DNA from 2 places in the Dyella sp. SYSU CM1112 genome. Region 2 is predicted to be linked to the other one. Evidence: predicted binding sites of a transcription regulator. Region 2 holds the regulator's gene; the other holds the start of a gene.
The links. The regulator FliA, encoded in region 2, starts transcription of late flagellar genes. The targets are predictions, from matches to a motif close to TAAAGTTTNNCNNNCNNNGGCCGATAA.

Region 1: motA (flagellar motor stator protein MotA) is a predicted target of FliA. The motif match lies at 4,294-4,320, and genes of this name have one in related genera.

What each region holds. Positions count from the first base shown of each region.
Region 1 is NZ_JBZEGI010000010.1:111,810-118,491, forward strand. Features, by position in the region: gene AC4HNJ_RS14935 (ammonium transporter) at 1-401, shown strand, start outside; gene AC4HNJ_RS14940 (aminoglycoside phosphotransferase family protein) at 599-1,612, shown strand; gene murU (N-acetylmuramate alpha-1-phosphate uridylyltransferase MurU) at 1,609-2,307, shown strand; partial or broken gene motB (flagellar motor protein MotB) at 2,523-3,368, opposite strand; gene motA (flagellar motor stator protein MotA) at 3,386-4,258, opposite strand; gene secF (protein translocase subunit SecF) at 4,481-5,446, opposite strand; gene secD (protein translocase subunit SecD) at 5,459-6,682, opposite strand, start outside.
Region 2 is NZ_JBZEGI010000003.1:327,344-334,025, reverse strand. Features, by position in the region: gene flhA (flagellar biosynthesis protein FlhA) at 1-42, shown strand, start outside; gene flhF (flagellar biosynthesis GTPase FlhF) at 201-1,532, shown strand; gene AC4HNJ_RS07175 (MinD/ParA family ATP-binding protein) at 1,617-2,558, shown strand; gene AC4HNJ_RS07170 (RNA polymerase sigma factor FliA) at 2,560-3,294, shown strand; gene cheY (chemotaxis response regulator CheY) at 3,561-3,968, shown strand; gene AC4HNJ_RS07160 (protein phosphatase CheZ) at 3,965-4,609, shown strand; gene AC4HNJ_RS07155 (chemotaxis protein CheA) at 4,863-6,682, shown strand, end outside.

The DNA of each region.
Region 1 (6,682 bases), on a different contig from region 2:
CACCTGCCGCAGGTACGGCCGGTCCCAGCGGCGCGCTGATCATCGGCTTCGCTGCCGGCGCCGTCTGCTTCTTCACGGCCACACGCCTTAAGCACAAGCTTGGCTATGACGACACGCTGGACGTCTTCGGCGTGCATGCCGTAGCCGGCATCATCGGCGCGTTGCTCACCGGTGTATTTGCTGCGCCCAAGCTAGGCGGCTTCGGCGCGGTTATATCACCGCTGGCGCAGCTGTGGATCCAGGCCAAAGGCGTAGGTTTCACCATTGTGTGGAGTGGCGTGTTGAGCTGGGTGATCCTGAAGCTGGTCGATCTCGCCATCGGGCTGCGCGTTGAACCCGAACAAGAGCAGGTTGGCCTGGATATCGCCGAGCACGAAGAGCGGGCATACAACTTGTCGTAACCTTCCTGCCACGGATAGCGGGGCTTCCCTTGAATTGATTATTCGAAAGGACACGCCATCTCGGGGCACTTCAATTCGCCTGCAAGCCCGCGCAACCTTAACAGCCCTTCCCTACTTCGTAGGGAAGGGCGCGTGGTCGGTATCCATGCAGTGCAGGCAGGCTCTAAGCTTTCCATGTGTCCGCAACGAATCCCTTTATGGAAAGCACTACTGACCGCGCAGCTGCCCGTCTCGCCTGGGCGCGAGCCGCGCTGGCCGATCCTTCGCTCCTTCTGGAATCTGCATCGTCCGACGCGAGCTTCCGCAGCTATTGGCGCGCCCGGCATGCTGGCCGCAGCTGGATCATCATGGACTCCCCGCCCACGCAGGAAGATCCACGCCCATGGTTGAGAATCGGTACACAGCTCGCTGCCGCGGGCCTGCATGTACCCGCCGTACATGCGCAGGATCTCGAACAAGGCTTCCTCCTGATTGAAGATCTCGGTACACGGCTTTATCTGCCTGAACTCAATGATGCCAACGCCGATGCCATGTATGGCGACGCCATGGATGCACTGCTGCACATGCAGACACGTATGGACTATCGCGAGCTGCCGCCTTTCGATCACGACGTACTCGTGCGCGGACTGGAAGTGATGCCGGAATGGTTTCTCGGTCGCCATCTAGGTCACACGCCGACGTGCGATGAGTGGGACACACTGGAAGCAGCCTTCGACGTCATCATCCGCAACGCCCAGGAACAACCTCGCTGCTTCGTACATCGCGACTACCACAGCCGCAATCTGCTGATCGTCGAACACAACAATCCTGGCATCATCGATTTCCAGGGAGCGCTCGCCGGCCCCATTACCTATGACCTCGCCTCGCTATTGCGAGACGCCTATATCGCGTGGCCGCGCGAACGTGTCGAGCGCTGGGTAGACGCTTATCGGCAGCAATTGCTGGGTGCCGAAGTGATCGATCATCAGGTCAGCGCGGAACGATTCCGGCGCTGGTTCGATCTCACTGGCCTGCATCGTCATGTGCGCGTTCTGGGGCAGTTCTATCGCCTGTGGTATCGCGATCGCAAACCAGGTTACCTGGCAGACGTGCCGCGCGTTTATCACTACATCGTATCCGTTGCACGCAGCTATCCGGAACTTCGTGATTTTGTTGCCCTGCTCGAACGCCACGCGCGTGGACGCGATCTTACTCAGGTGGCCAACTCATGAGACATGCCCTGATCTTTGCGGCAGGCCTTGGCGAGCGCATGCGCCCACTCACGGATCGCATACCGAAACCGCTGCTTTCCGTTCGGGGCAAACCGCTGATTGTGTGGCATCTGGAAAAACTCGCAGCGATTGGCGTCCACTACGTCGTGATCAACACATCACACCTGGCCGAACAATTTCCGGAAACACTCGGTGACGGATCACGCTGGGGCGTGCGCATCCGCTACGTCTACGAAGGGCCCACGCCGCTGGAAACCGGAGGCGGCATGCTCAACGCCTTGCCACAGTTGGGCCCGGAGCCGTTTATCGTTGTCAGCGGTGACGTATGGACGGACGCCGACTTTGGTGCATTACCGTTCGAACCTGAAGGTACAGCCCATTTGCTGATGGTGAACAACCCGCCTCATCACCCTCAAGGTGATTTTGCGCTGGATGAAAACGGCAAGCTTCACCACGAAGGTGGGAACCGACTCACCTACAGCGGCATCGGCGTGTACCGCCGTGCGTTTCTGGACGGTTGGCGCACTGCAGTCGGTGATGACGACGGCGCGGACGCAGAGCCACCACGCTTCAAAATCAGGCCATTGCTAGAAGCAGCGATGGCGCAAGGTGCGTTGCGTGGAAGCCACCACACAGGGGCTTGGACGGATGTTGGCACACCGGAGCGACTTGCTGCATTGAATGTGCAAATCTAAGTCGATCAGTTTAAGGCTTCACGCCTCGTCCTCCCGCGCCCATCCCCGCATCATGCCTGCGAGCGCGCGCATGGCGGCACACGAGCCACGCGTGCCTCAATACAGCATCATGCGAGCGAAGATATGCCATGGCGGTCAAGCACGACCGTCGTCTTTCACTCATGCACAGAGGAAGCCGCCGGCTGTATCACGGGTGCATTGTCTGCCATCTCTTGCGACATGGCCGCATCCTGCGCCTGCTTGGTCATCATGATGATACTGATGCGCCGATTGATGGGGTCGCTGGGGTTCGCCTTGTCGAAAGGCACTGACGCTGCCAATCCCACCACACGCGCAACCTTGTCTTCAGGCAGACCGCCGGCCAGCAAAGCGCGACGGGCCGCGTTCGCGCGGTCGGCTGACAACTCCCAGTTGCTATAGTCGCTGGCATCGCTATACGGCGCATCGTCCGTATGCCCCGAAATGCTGACTTTGTTCGGCGCCTGTGCAATGAATCCCGCCAGCTCATGCAAGATAGCTATCGTATAGGGCTTGAGTGTTGCGCTACCCGTATCGAACATTGGCCGGTTCTGCTTATCCACGATCTGGATGCGCAATCCTTCAGGCGTGATATCGAGCAACAATTGATCCTTGAAAGGCTCCAGCGCCTGGCTCTTTTCAATGGCAGCGTGCAACTGCTGCATCAAGTTTTCCAGACGTTCCTTCTCCTGCTCGCGCGCCAGCTTTTCGACATTTTGCGTGCTCGGCGACGAAGCAGCGCGACGATCCTTGCCCTGGCCATGCGATATATCCATCGCGCCGCCCAATTTGATCATGCTGTCGCTGGCGCCTCCCGGGCCCATCTTTCCAGGCGGCGCTACCGTCGCGGTACCAGGTGTCATGCTCGGGTTCTTGAAGTATTCGGCAATCGCCGCACGCTGCTGGCGTGTACCCATGCCAAGCAGCCACATCACCAGGAAGAACGCCATCATGGCGGTGACAAAGTCGGCGTACGCCACTTTCCATGCTCCACCATGATGGCCACGGTTTCGGCGTCGCGCGCGACGCACGACCACCAGCATCTCTTGTTCTTGAGCACTCACGCGGGCGCCCCGGCGCGCGCTGTGTCTTTGAGATGATCTTCAAGATCCTGAAAATTCGGCCGCGTCTGTGGCGATAAGGTCTTGCGCGCGAACTCCACGGCAACCTTCGGGTTATATCCACGCAGACTGGCCAGCAATGCCACCTTTACGCATTCAAATGCGCGCCCATCTTCATGCACGCGGCTCTCCATCGCCGCACCCAGCGGACCAATGAAGCCATAGCAAAGCAGAATGCCCAGGAAGGTCCCCACCAGGGCACCGGCAATATGCTCACCAATCAGCGACGTATCGCCGCCTAACTGTGACATGGTGGTCACGATGCCAAGCACGGCAGCCACGATGCCAAAGCCAGGAAGCGCGTCGGCCATCTTCAAGACGGCCATCGCGGGAGCCTCCGCTTCGTGTTGATGGGTTTCCAGCTCTACTTCCAGCAACTGTTCCAGCTCATGCGGATTCATGTCGCCACCCACCATCAAGCGCAAGCAATCGGTAATGAACTCGATCAGCTCGTGCTGTTTCATGAGTCGCGGATAAGCGCTGAATACCGAACTCGCCTGCGGTTCTTCGATATGCGATTCGAGTCCGAGCAAACCCTGTTTGCGCATGACGCCGAAAAGGTCGTATAGCAAGGCGAGCAGGTCGACGTAGTCCTGTCGCCGATACTTGGGTCCCTTGAATAATTCCGCAATATTGCGCAATGCGTCCTTGACGATCTTCGAGGGGTTGGCCGATAGAAAGGCGCCCACCGATCCGCCCAGGATGATCATCAATTCATAAGGCTGCCACAGCGCAAGAATGTGCCCGTGCGAAAGCACGTATCCGCCCAGTACGCAAAAAATCACCAGGAGTGAACCGATCAGAACGAGCATGAGGACTCCATCCAGGACATGATGTCCTGTTCAGCTTATCGACCAGCCGCTCACGAAATTGAGATGTAAAAATTCGGCACCTATTGATATGAATCAAACGCGCAACGTGTCATCGAGTGACACGCTGCGTCACATCAACGTCGGCGTGGCGACATGCATGGCATGCCATAAACAAAAACGGCCCGGAGAACCGGGCCGTTTTGCACCAATAAGAATATCGACTCAAGGACGACGCGCCAACTCCGGGTTTTCGCGTGTGACCGGCATCAGGTCCTTCTTGGAAACACCCAGCCACAGCAGGATCGGACTGGCCACGAAGATCGAGGACAAGGTGCCGATCAGAATACCGATCAGCATGGTGATGGCAAAGCCATGCACTGACGGACCACCGAAGAAATACAGCGCGGCCATCGCAATACTGGTGAACAGCGAGGTGATGATGGTTCGCGACAGCGTGCTATTGATCGAACGGTTGAGGATTTCTTCCGGCTCCGCCTTGCGTGAGGAGCGGAACAACTCGCGGATACGATCGAACACCACCACCTTGTCGTTGATGGAATAGCCGATTACCGCCAGCACGGAAGCCAGCACGGTAAGGTCAAACTCACGCTGCACCAGGGAGATCACGCCCAACGTCACCAGCACGTCATGCACTTCGGTAACGAGCGCGGCGATGGCAAAGCGACGCTCGAAGCGGATCCACAGATAGACACCGATACCGATGATCACGAAGATCGCCGCCGTGATGCCGTCGCTGCGCAACTGCTCACCCACCTGGGGACCCACGTAGTTCTTGCTGGCGATCTTGGCATCCGGCCGCGAGGCCTGCAGCGCCTTGGCCACATCATTGGAAATCAGATCGAGGTTGGGCGACTTGTCTTCCTGCTGGACGTAATGCTTATCGTCCTTCGGCTGGAAGCGAATGGACACCTGGCGCGTACCGCCCACGCTCTGCACGACCGCGTTATCGATGCCGCCCTTTTCCAGCGCGCTGCGCGCGTCTTCGACCGAAACCGCCTTGTCATAGGTCACCTCCACTTCCACGCCGCCCGTGAAATCCAGGCCATAGTTCAAGCTACGCGTGGCAAGCAGGGCAATCGAGGCGATCATCAGCACGATCGCGAGACCGATGCTGGCTTTGCGAAGTCCCAGGAAGTGGACGTTAGCGTTGTGATTGAAAATTTCCATGGTCGCCTCCGATTACACCGACAGCGTCTTGAGCTTGCGGCCGCCATGGATAAGCGCGGTGATCGCGTGGGTAACCGTCACCGAGGTGAACATCGACGTGAGGATACCGATCAATAGCGTGACGCCGAACCCTTTGATCGGGCCCGAGCCCATCGTGGTCAGCGCCAGCGCGGCGATAAGATGGGTGACGTTGGCATCGAGAATGGTGGCCCAGGCCTTTTCATAGCCGGAGCGGATCGCCGCCAATGGCGTCGATCCATTACGCAATTCCTCGCGCACGCGTTCGCAGATCAGCACGTTGGCGTCGATGGCCATGCCGAGGGTCAGCACGATACCGGCGATGCCAGGCATGGTCAGCGTGACGCCGATCATCGACATCACCGCCACCAGGATCACCAGGTTGAAGAACAGCGCGACGTCGGCGACCAAGCCAAACAGCTTGTAGTAGATCGCCGCCGCCACCAGCACCAGGCCCAGCCCCAGCAAGACCGCGTTGAGGCCTTTCTTGATGTTGTCCTGCCCCAGGCTCGGACCGATCACACCTTCCTGCACGATATCCATGCGCGCGGCCAGCGAACCGCCCTTCAACATCAGCGCCAGTTCCGAGGCGGCCTTGGAGCTGGCCAAGCCGGTGGTCTGGAATTTGTTACTGAACACGCCTTGGATGGTGGCGTAGTTGATCACCGTATACGTGGTCTTGGGCGTGCGGACTTCCTTGCCGTCCACGACCTTGGTGTCCGTCGTGCTTTCCACGTATACCACGGCCATCGGCTTGCCAACATTGTCGCGCGTGAAATCAAGCATCTTGGCCGCGCCGGCCGAGTTCAGCGTCACGCTGACCATTGGCGAACCGGACTGCGGATCGTTGCCGGACGAGGCATCGATCAACTCATCACCGCTTGCGATGATGTTCTTGCTGACCAGGTAGGGCTCGCCATGCGTACCGTAATAGAGATGCGCATCCGGTGGAATATTGCCCGTCCTCGCTGCATCCTGCACGGCGGGGTCGCGTGCATCGCCCAGACCCGCCACATATTCCAGCGTGGCCGTTGCACCGATCACCTTCTTGGCTTCGGCCGGATCCTGTACGCCCGCCAGTTCCACCGAGATGTGATCCTCCCCCTGTTGCTGGATCACCGGCTCAGACACGCCCAGCGCATTGATACGGTTGCTCAGCGTGGCAACGTTCTGGCGGATCGCATTGACCTGCAGATCGTGCAGCTTGTCCGGCTTGAT
Region 2 (6,682 bases):
GACAACCGTCGTGTGCGATTGGTGCAGGCGATTGGGCGCTGACGGCAACGCCGGCAGCGCGCGGGCCACGGATGGCACGCCGTGAATCAAACACGAACAGCGACAAGGCAAGGCGGCAGTGAGGGATATCGGATGACCATTGATAGCGTGAACAAAAAGCAGCTGCACGTGGCATCCGGTGTCGATCACAGGAGCACCCCATGAAGATCAAACGCTTCATCGCAGCTGACATGCGCCAGGCAATGCGCGATGTGCGCGCCGAGCAGGGCGCCGATGCGGTGATTCTCTCCACCCGCCGGCTTGAGGAAGGCATCGAGATCATCGCGGCTGTCGATTACGACGAAGCGCTGATGCGCGAAGCGGCACGTATCAATGCGCCCACGGCGGCTCCTGCGCCGGCGCCGATGCAGCCGCCGGTGAAAGACGTCGCCAAGGCGCCCATGAAAGAAACGCCGAAGGAGCGCGCCAGGGAAGTCGCCAAGCCGCCGGTAAAAGAACCGGTGCGGGAAACGCGCGCTGCCACGCCGCCGCCACCACCCATGCCTGCAAGCGAGATCGCGTCGCTGCAGCCGGTGATGGAACAGCAGGCGTTGGAAGCCGCGCGCATGCGTACCGAACTCGGCGGCCTGCGGCAGTTGCTGGAGCAGCAATTATCCAGCCTGGCCTGGAACGATATGGAACGCCGCAGTCCGATGCGTGCGCGCGTGTTGCGTGACATGTCGCGGCTGGGCATCGATTCCGATGTGGCGCGGCAACTGATCGACGAACTGCCGGAAGACATCAATGCGGATCAGGCGCGCTACTTGCCGCTCGGCCTGCTGAGCCGCAGCCTGAAGGTGAGTGGCCGTGGCCTGGCGGATGTGTGTGGGGTAACGGCGCTGGTCGGTCCCACCGGCGTCGGCAAGACCACCACGATCGCCAAACTGGCCGCTTGCGCGGTGATGCATCACGGCCCGCAGCAAGTGGCATTGGTGAGCACCGATCACTATCGCATCGGCGCAGCCGCGCAGCTGGAACATTACGGCCGCCTGCTCGGCGTGCGCGTGTATCCCGCGTACGACGCGGCCGGTCTCGCGCAAACGCTGCATCTGCTGCGCGAGCACCACACGGTGCTGGTCGATACCGCTGGCGTTTCCGGCAACGATCCGCGCCTGCAGCAGCAGATGGATGTATTGCGTGAAGCAAGCACGCGCGGAGTCGCCAAGCTGCGCGCCTGCCTGGTGTTGGCCGCGAACGCACAATCCTCCGCGCTTGAAGAATCGGTACGCGCGTACCTGTCATTGCAGCCGAGCGTGTGCATTGCCACCAAGCTCGACGAGGCGCCAAGCCTCGGCGGCCTGCTGTCGGTGCTGATTCGCCATCGCCTTCCGCTCGATTGCACCACTGACGGACAACGCGTTCCCGAAGACATCAGCGCCGCCGACGCGCGCGTGCTGGTGTGCCGCGCAGCGCAGCAGCAGCGAAGGCTGGGGCCGGCGAGCGACGATCTGGATATGGCCGAGCGCTTCGGCATGGCGGTGGCGGGTCTATGAAATCGATAAGTGCCAAGAACTCCAGTTGCATGGCTTGCGTTCCGCCTCTGCGTGCGGGGGAAGGGACAAGAAAGGCGGCATCGCATGAATGAGGCATTGCAAGTGAACCAGGCAGCAGGCTTGCAGAATCTTTTTTCCACTGTGCGCGGGGATCGCGAGGAAATGGACGTTTTTCATCAGGCGGCCAGTCTGCGGCCGGTGGTGTCACGCTCCCGCACGACGCGCACTATTGCCGTCGCCGGCGGTAAAGGCGGTGTCGGCAAGACCACGGTGGCGGTCAATCTGGCGATGGCCTTGGCCATGGGCGGACGTGACGTGATGTTGCTGGATGCCGACATGGGCGTTGCCAACGTGGATGTGCAGCTCGGCCTGAATCCGGCGCGTCACGTGGGGCATTTGCTGGAGGGCCTCTGCGCACTGCAGGACCTGATCATTCCGGCACAGCACGGCCTGAAAGTGATTCCGGGCGGATCGGGCGTGCGCCGGCTGGCCAAGATGGGCAATGGTGAGCATGCCGCGGTGATCCGTGCTTTCGACGAGCTGATCCAGCCGCCGGAATTCCTGATCGTCGATACCGCTGCCGGCGTGGCCGACAACGTAGCGATGTTCGCTGCGGCGTCCGACGACGTGGTGATGGTGGTGTGCGACGAACTGGCCTCGCTCACGGACGCCTACGCCTTGATCAAGATCCTGGCGCATGACTTCGGCGTGCGCCGCTTCCACATTGTCGCCAACATGGTCCGGCAGGCGGGCGACGCAAGGAAACTGTACGAAAAGCTGGCGCGTGTCTGCGGACGCTTCCTGGATGTCGCGCTGGATTACATGGGTATGGTGCCGCAGGACGAATGGCTGCGGCAGGCGATCCGTCGGCAAGGTGCGGTGGTCGATTTGTGGCCATCCAGCCGTGCTGCGATCGGATTCAAGCAATTGGCAGGTGCGGTCGATACATGGGAAAAACCCGCGTACCCGGATCTCGGCCGAATTGCCTTTTTCAGCGGCCAGAGCGCGCCGGCTGCGGGGTGGTGAGATGAACGTGGCTTCGGAATATCTGCAGCTACAACGCGAAGATGCGGACCAACTGGTGCGCAAGCATGCGCCGCTCGTGCGGCGTATCGCTTACCACTTGATGGGTCGTCTGCCTCCGAGCGTCGACGTAGGAGATTTGGTGCAGGCGGGCATGATCGGTTTGCTGGAAGCGGCGCGAAACTTTACGACTGATCGCGCGGCCAGCTTCGAGACGTATGCGGGTATCCGCATACGCGGCGCGATGCTGGACGAATTGCGGCGCACGGACTGGACCCCCCGTTCCGTGCATCGCAAGGTGCGTGAAGTCGCTGAAGTGGTGCGGCAGATTGAAAACGAGACCGGCGCGGATGCGGAAAGCGCCGAGGTGATGAAGCGACTCGGCATCAGTGCCGAGGAATATCACCAGGTGCTGGCCGATGCGACCAGCGCGCGCTTGCTCAGCCTGACCGCGCCCGATGACGGCGAAGGCGGCGATGCCAGCGCGCTGGACGTAGCCGACAACGACAGTCTCGGTCCGCAGGACAGCTTCGAGCAGGACGGCCTGCGCGGAGCATTGGCGGAAGCGATCAGCACGCTGCCCAAGCGCGAGCAACTGGTGATGTCCCTGTACTACGAGCAGGAGCTGAACCTGAAGGAGATTGGCATGGTGCTCGGCGTGACCGAATCGCGCGTGTGCCAGATCCATGGCCAGGCCCTGATCAGGTTGCGTGCGCGCATGGGCCAGTGGCGCGGTTAGCAATCACGAGTGAATCGATAAGGAGCAGGTAACGAGCGTTTCGACAATCAGCGCAAATCACCCGTTTGCGCCGATGGGTGCGGTTCCCTTTCTTCGGGAGAGGGCTTCGCCAGGGGATGACGGTACGGCCAGCGCGTCAAGGCTCAGCCGGTCGCATTTCCTGCGGAACCTTCTTCCGAGGGAAGACAGGCAACTACCACCGGTCCGCGGCGCTCACTCGTTTCCCGGCTCCTCCCCCTCGCTTCAAACGTTTTTGGAGAACGTGTTTGGACAAGAACATGAAAATTCTGGTGGTAGACGATTTCTCCACCATGCGGCGCATCGTTCGCAACCTGCTGGTCGAACTCGGCTTCAGCAACCCGTTGATCCAGGAAGCGGACGACGGCCATAACGCGATGGCGATGTTGAAGGCCAACACCTTCGACATGGTCGTGACCGACTGGAACATGCCCAACATGACCGGTATCGAGCTGCTGCAGGCGATTCGCGCCGAACCCAAGCTGAAGGGCCTGCCGGTGCTGATGGTGACCGCCGAGAACAACCGCGAGCAGATCATTGCCGCCGCCCAGGCCGGCGTGAACGGCTACATCGTCAAGCCTTTCACCGCGATCACGCTGAAGGAAAAGCTGGACAAGATTTTCGAGCGCCTGGCAGCCAGTGGAGCTTCCGCATGAATGCAAACGCGATCGCCGCATTGAACGACGGCTTGCCTCCTGAAGTGCTTGATCTGCTCAACAGCAAGGACGGCGCAACGTTCGAACAGGCGCTGGATACGATGGTGCGCCAGCGCGAACAGCATCTGTTCCGCGCCCTGGGCGTGCTTGCCCGCGACCTGCACGGTGCCGTTTGCCGACTGGGCAGCGACCTTGCCAACGAAGGCGTGCCGGACAGCATGGTCGATGCGCGCAACTATCTGGGTGAAGTGCTGGAAATGAGCGCGCAGGCCGCCCACCGCAGCCTGGATTTCGTCGACCGCATCCGCCCGGAAGCCGAGGCACTGTCGAATAACGCTACCGCCGTGCTGGATTTCAACAGCGGCGAAACCGATCCGGCTGCCGTGCTGGCGCGCCAGGCCAAGGTGTTTGCCAGTGCGTGCTGCGAAGGCCTCAATGACATGGTGCTGGTGCAGTCGTGGCAAGACCTCGCCGGCCAGCGCGTGAAGAAGGTCGTGAGCTTTATCGAAAGCGTGGAATCGTCATTGCTGGAACTCGTGCGCCTGACCGGTGCGCTGGCCGGACGCGAAGCGCCGGTAGAAGTGGCGAAAGTTTCCAGCCAGGACGAAGTGGACCGTCTGCTGAGCGAGTTTGGGTTCTGAGCATGCTGGGGATGCCTGGTCGTCCGCTGCTGCAACTGACCACCTCTCCGCTTGCGGGAGCCAGGTCGCGTACCAGCGTGTGGGTGAGCCGCAAGCCAAGGACTGACCATAAACAATTCCCTGTCTCGCGTGATGCTCGGGAAGCGGCGGCGTCAACCTTGCAGCAAGCTCGTGCAACCCCACCCCAACCCTCCCCTGCGCACAGGGGAGGGAGTACATCCCGGCATGTTGCAGCGCGCAGGAAGGCACATTGATGGATGCCAATCTCGACAGCGAACTGCGTGACGATTTCCTGGTCGAGGCCGGGGAGCTGGTGCAGCGTCTTGGTGAACAGCTAGTTGAACTGGAAGCGTCGCCGCACGATCGCGAACTGCTCAATGCCGTGTTTCGCGTGTTTCATACCGTCAAGGGTGGCGCGGGCTTCTTGAGCATCGAGCCGATGGTGCAGTTGTGCCATTGCGCGGAAGAATTGCTCAACGACGCGCGTAACGAGAAGCTGGTACTGAACGCGGCACACATGGATGCGCTGCTTGAATCGCTGGATTTGCTCAATGCGATGATGGCTGCGTTATCCAGCGGCGAGGCCATGGCGTCACCGCCCGAAGCATTGCTGGAGCGTTTGCGCCCCGTCGTCGAGACGGCCGTGTTCGCGGCGCAGCCTGCTAAACCTACGCGTGCAGCCGATCCGATCGAAGCCGAGTTCGAAGCGCTGCTCGACACCTTATATGGACAGGGCGGAGTGCCGGGCGCACCCAAGCACGCTTCCAACGAGATCAACGACGACGAATTCGAAAGTCTGCTCGATGCGTTGCATGGCAGGGGCAGCGCCCCCGGCGCCAAGGCGGCCGAACCCGAAAAGAAAGACATCAGCGACGACGAGTTCGAAGCTTTGCTGGATAACCTGCATGGCAAGGGCAGCGCGCCGGGTCAGGCGGCGGCAGCTTCGCCGATACCGGCACCCGAACCGCCGCGTGCGGAACCCGTGCGTGCCGAACCGGCACGTGCAGCGGCCAGTGCAAAATCGTCGGCAACCGAAAGCACGGTACGCGTGGATACTGCACGCCTGGATGCGCTTGTCAGTCGCGCCGGTGAATTGGTGTTGCTGCGCAACCGGCTGCTGAGCCTGGCTACGCGCAGCGACAACGAAACGCTGTCCGCGATGGCCGGTGACCTGGATCGCGTATCGGATGATCTGCAGACTGCTGTGCTCGGCATGCGCATGCAGCCGGTGGGCCGCCTGTTCCAGCGTTTTCCGCGCATTGTGCGCGATCTGGCGCGACAGCTCGGCAAAGATATCGAGCTGATCACCGAGGGTGAAGATACCGATCTGGATCGCAGCCTGGTCGAAGCACTGGCCGATCCGCTGATTCATTTGCTGCGCAATGCGGTCGATCACGGTCTTGAAGATCCGGCCGGCCGCGAGCGTGCCGGCAAACCGAAGAAGGGCAAGGTCACGCTGTCGGCCAGCCAGCGCGGCGAGCGCATCGTGATTTCGGTCAGCGACGATGGTCGCGGCATGGATCCGGAAGTGCTTCGCCGTAAAGCGGTAGAGAAAGGTGTCATCGATGCGACGCAGGCGGCACGCCTGTCCGAGGTCGAATGCTACGAACTGATTTTTCGCCCCGGCTTCAGCACTGCTGCCACGATCTCGGATATTTCCGGACGCGGCGTCGGCATGGACGTAGTGAAGACGCGTGTTGCCGAACTGGGCGGCACCTTGCAGGTGCAATCGCGTCTGGGTCACGGCAGCACCTTGGAGCTGACCGTGCCGCTCACGCTCGCCATTTTGCGGGTGCTGATGGTGCGCGTGAGCGATCGCCTGTTTGCGTTGCCGTTGGGCAACGTCAGCGAAGTCTTCGAGCTGAGCCCGCAACATGATCACATGCTCGACGGGCGCCGCGTCGCCGCACATCGCGGCCGCGCCCTGGTGCTGGGCGATCTGGGCGATTGGGCCGGCGTAAGCGGGCCGGGCGGATGGCATGTGGTGGTGCTGCATGTGGGTCACATGCATCTCGGCTGCCTGGTGCATGAAGTCATCGGACGCGAAGACGTGATGGTGAAACCGCTGGGGCC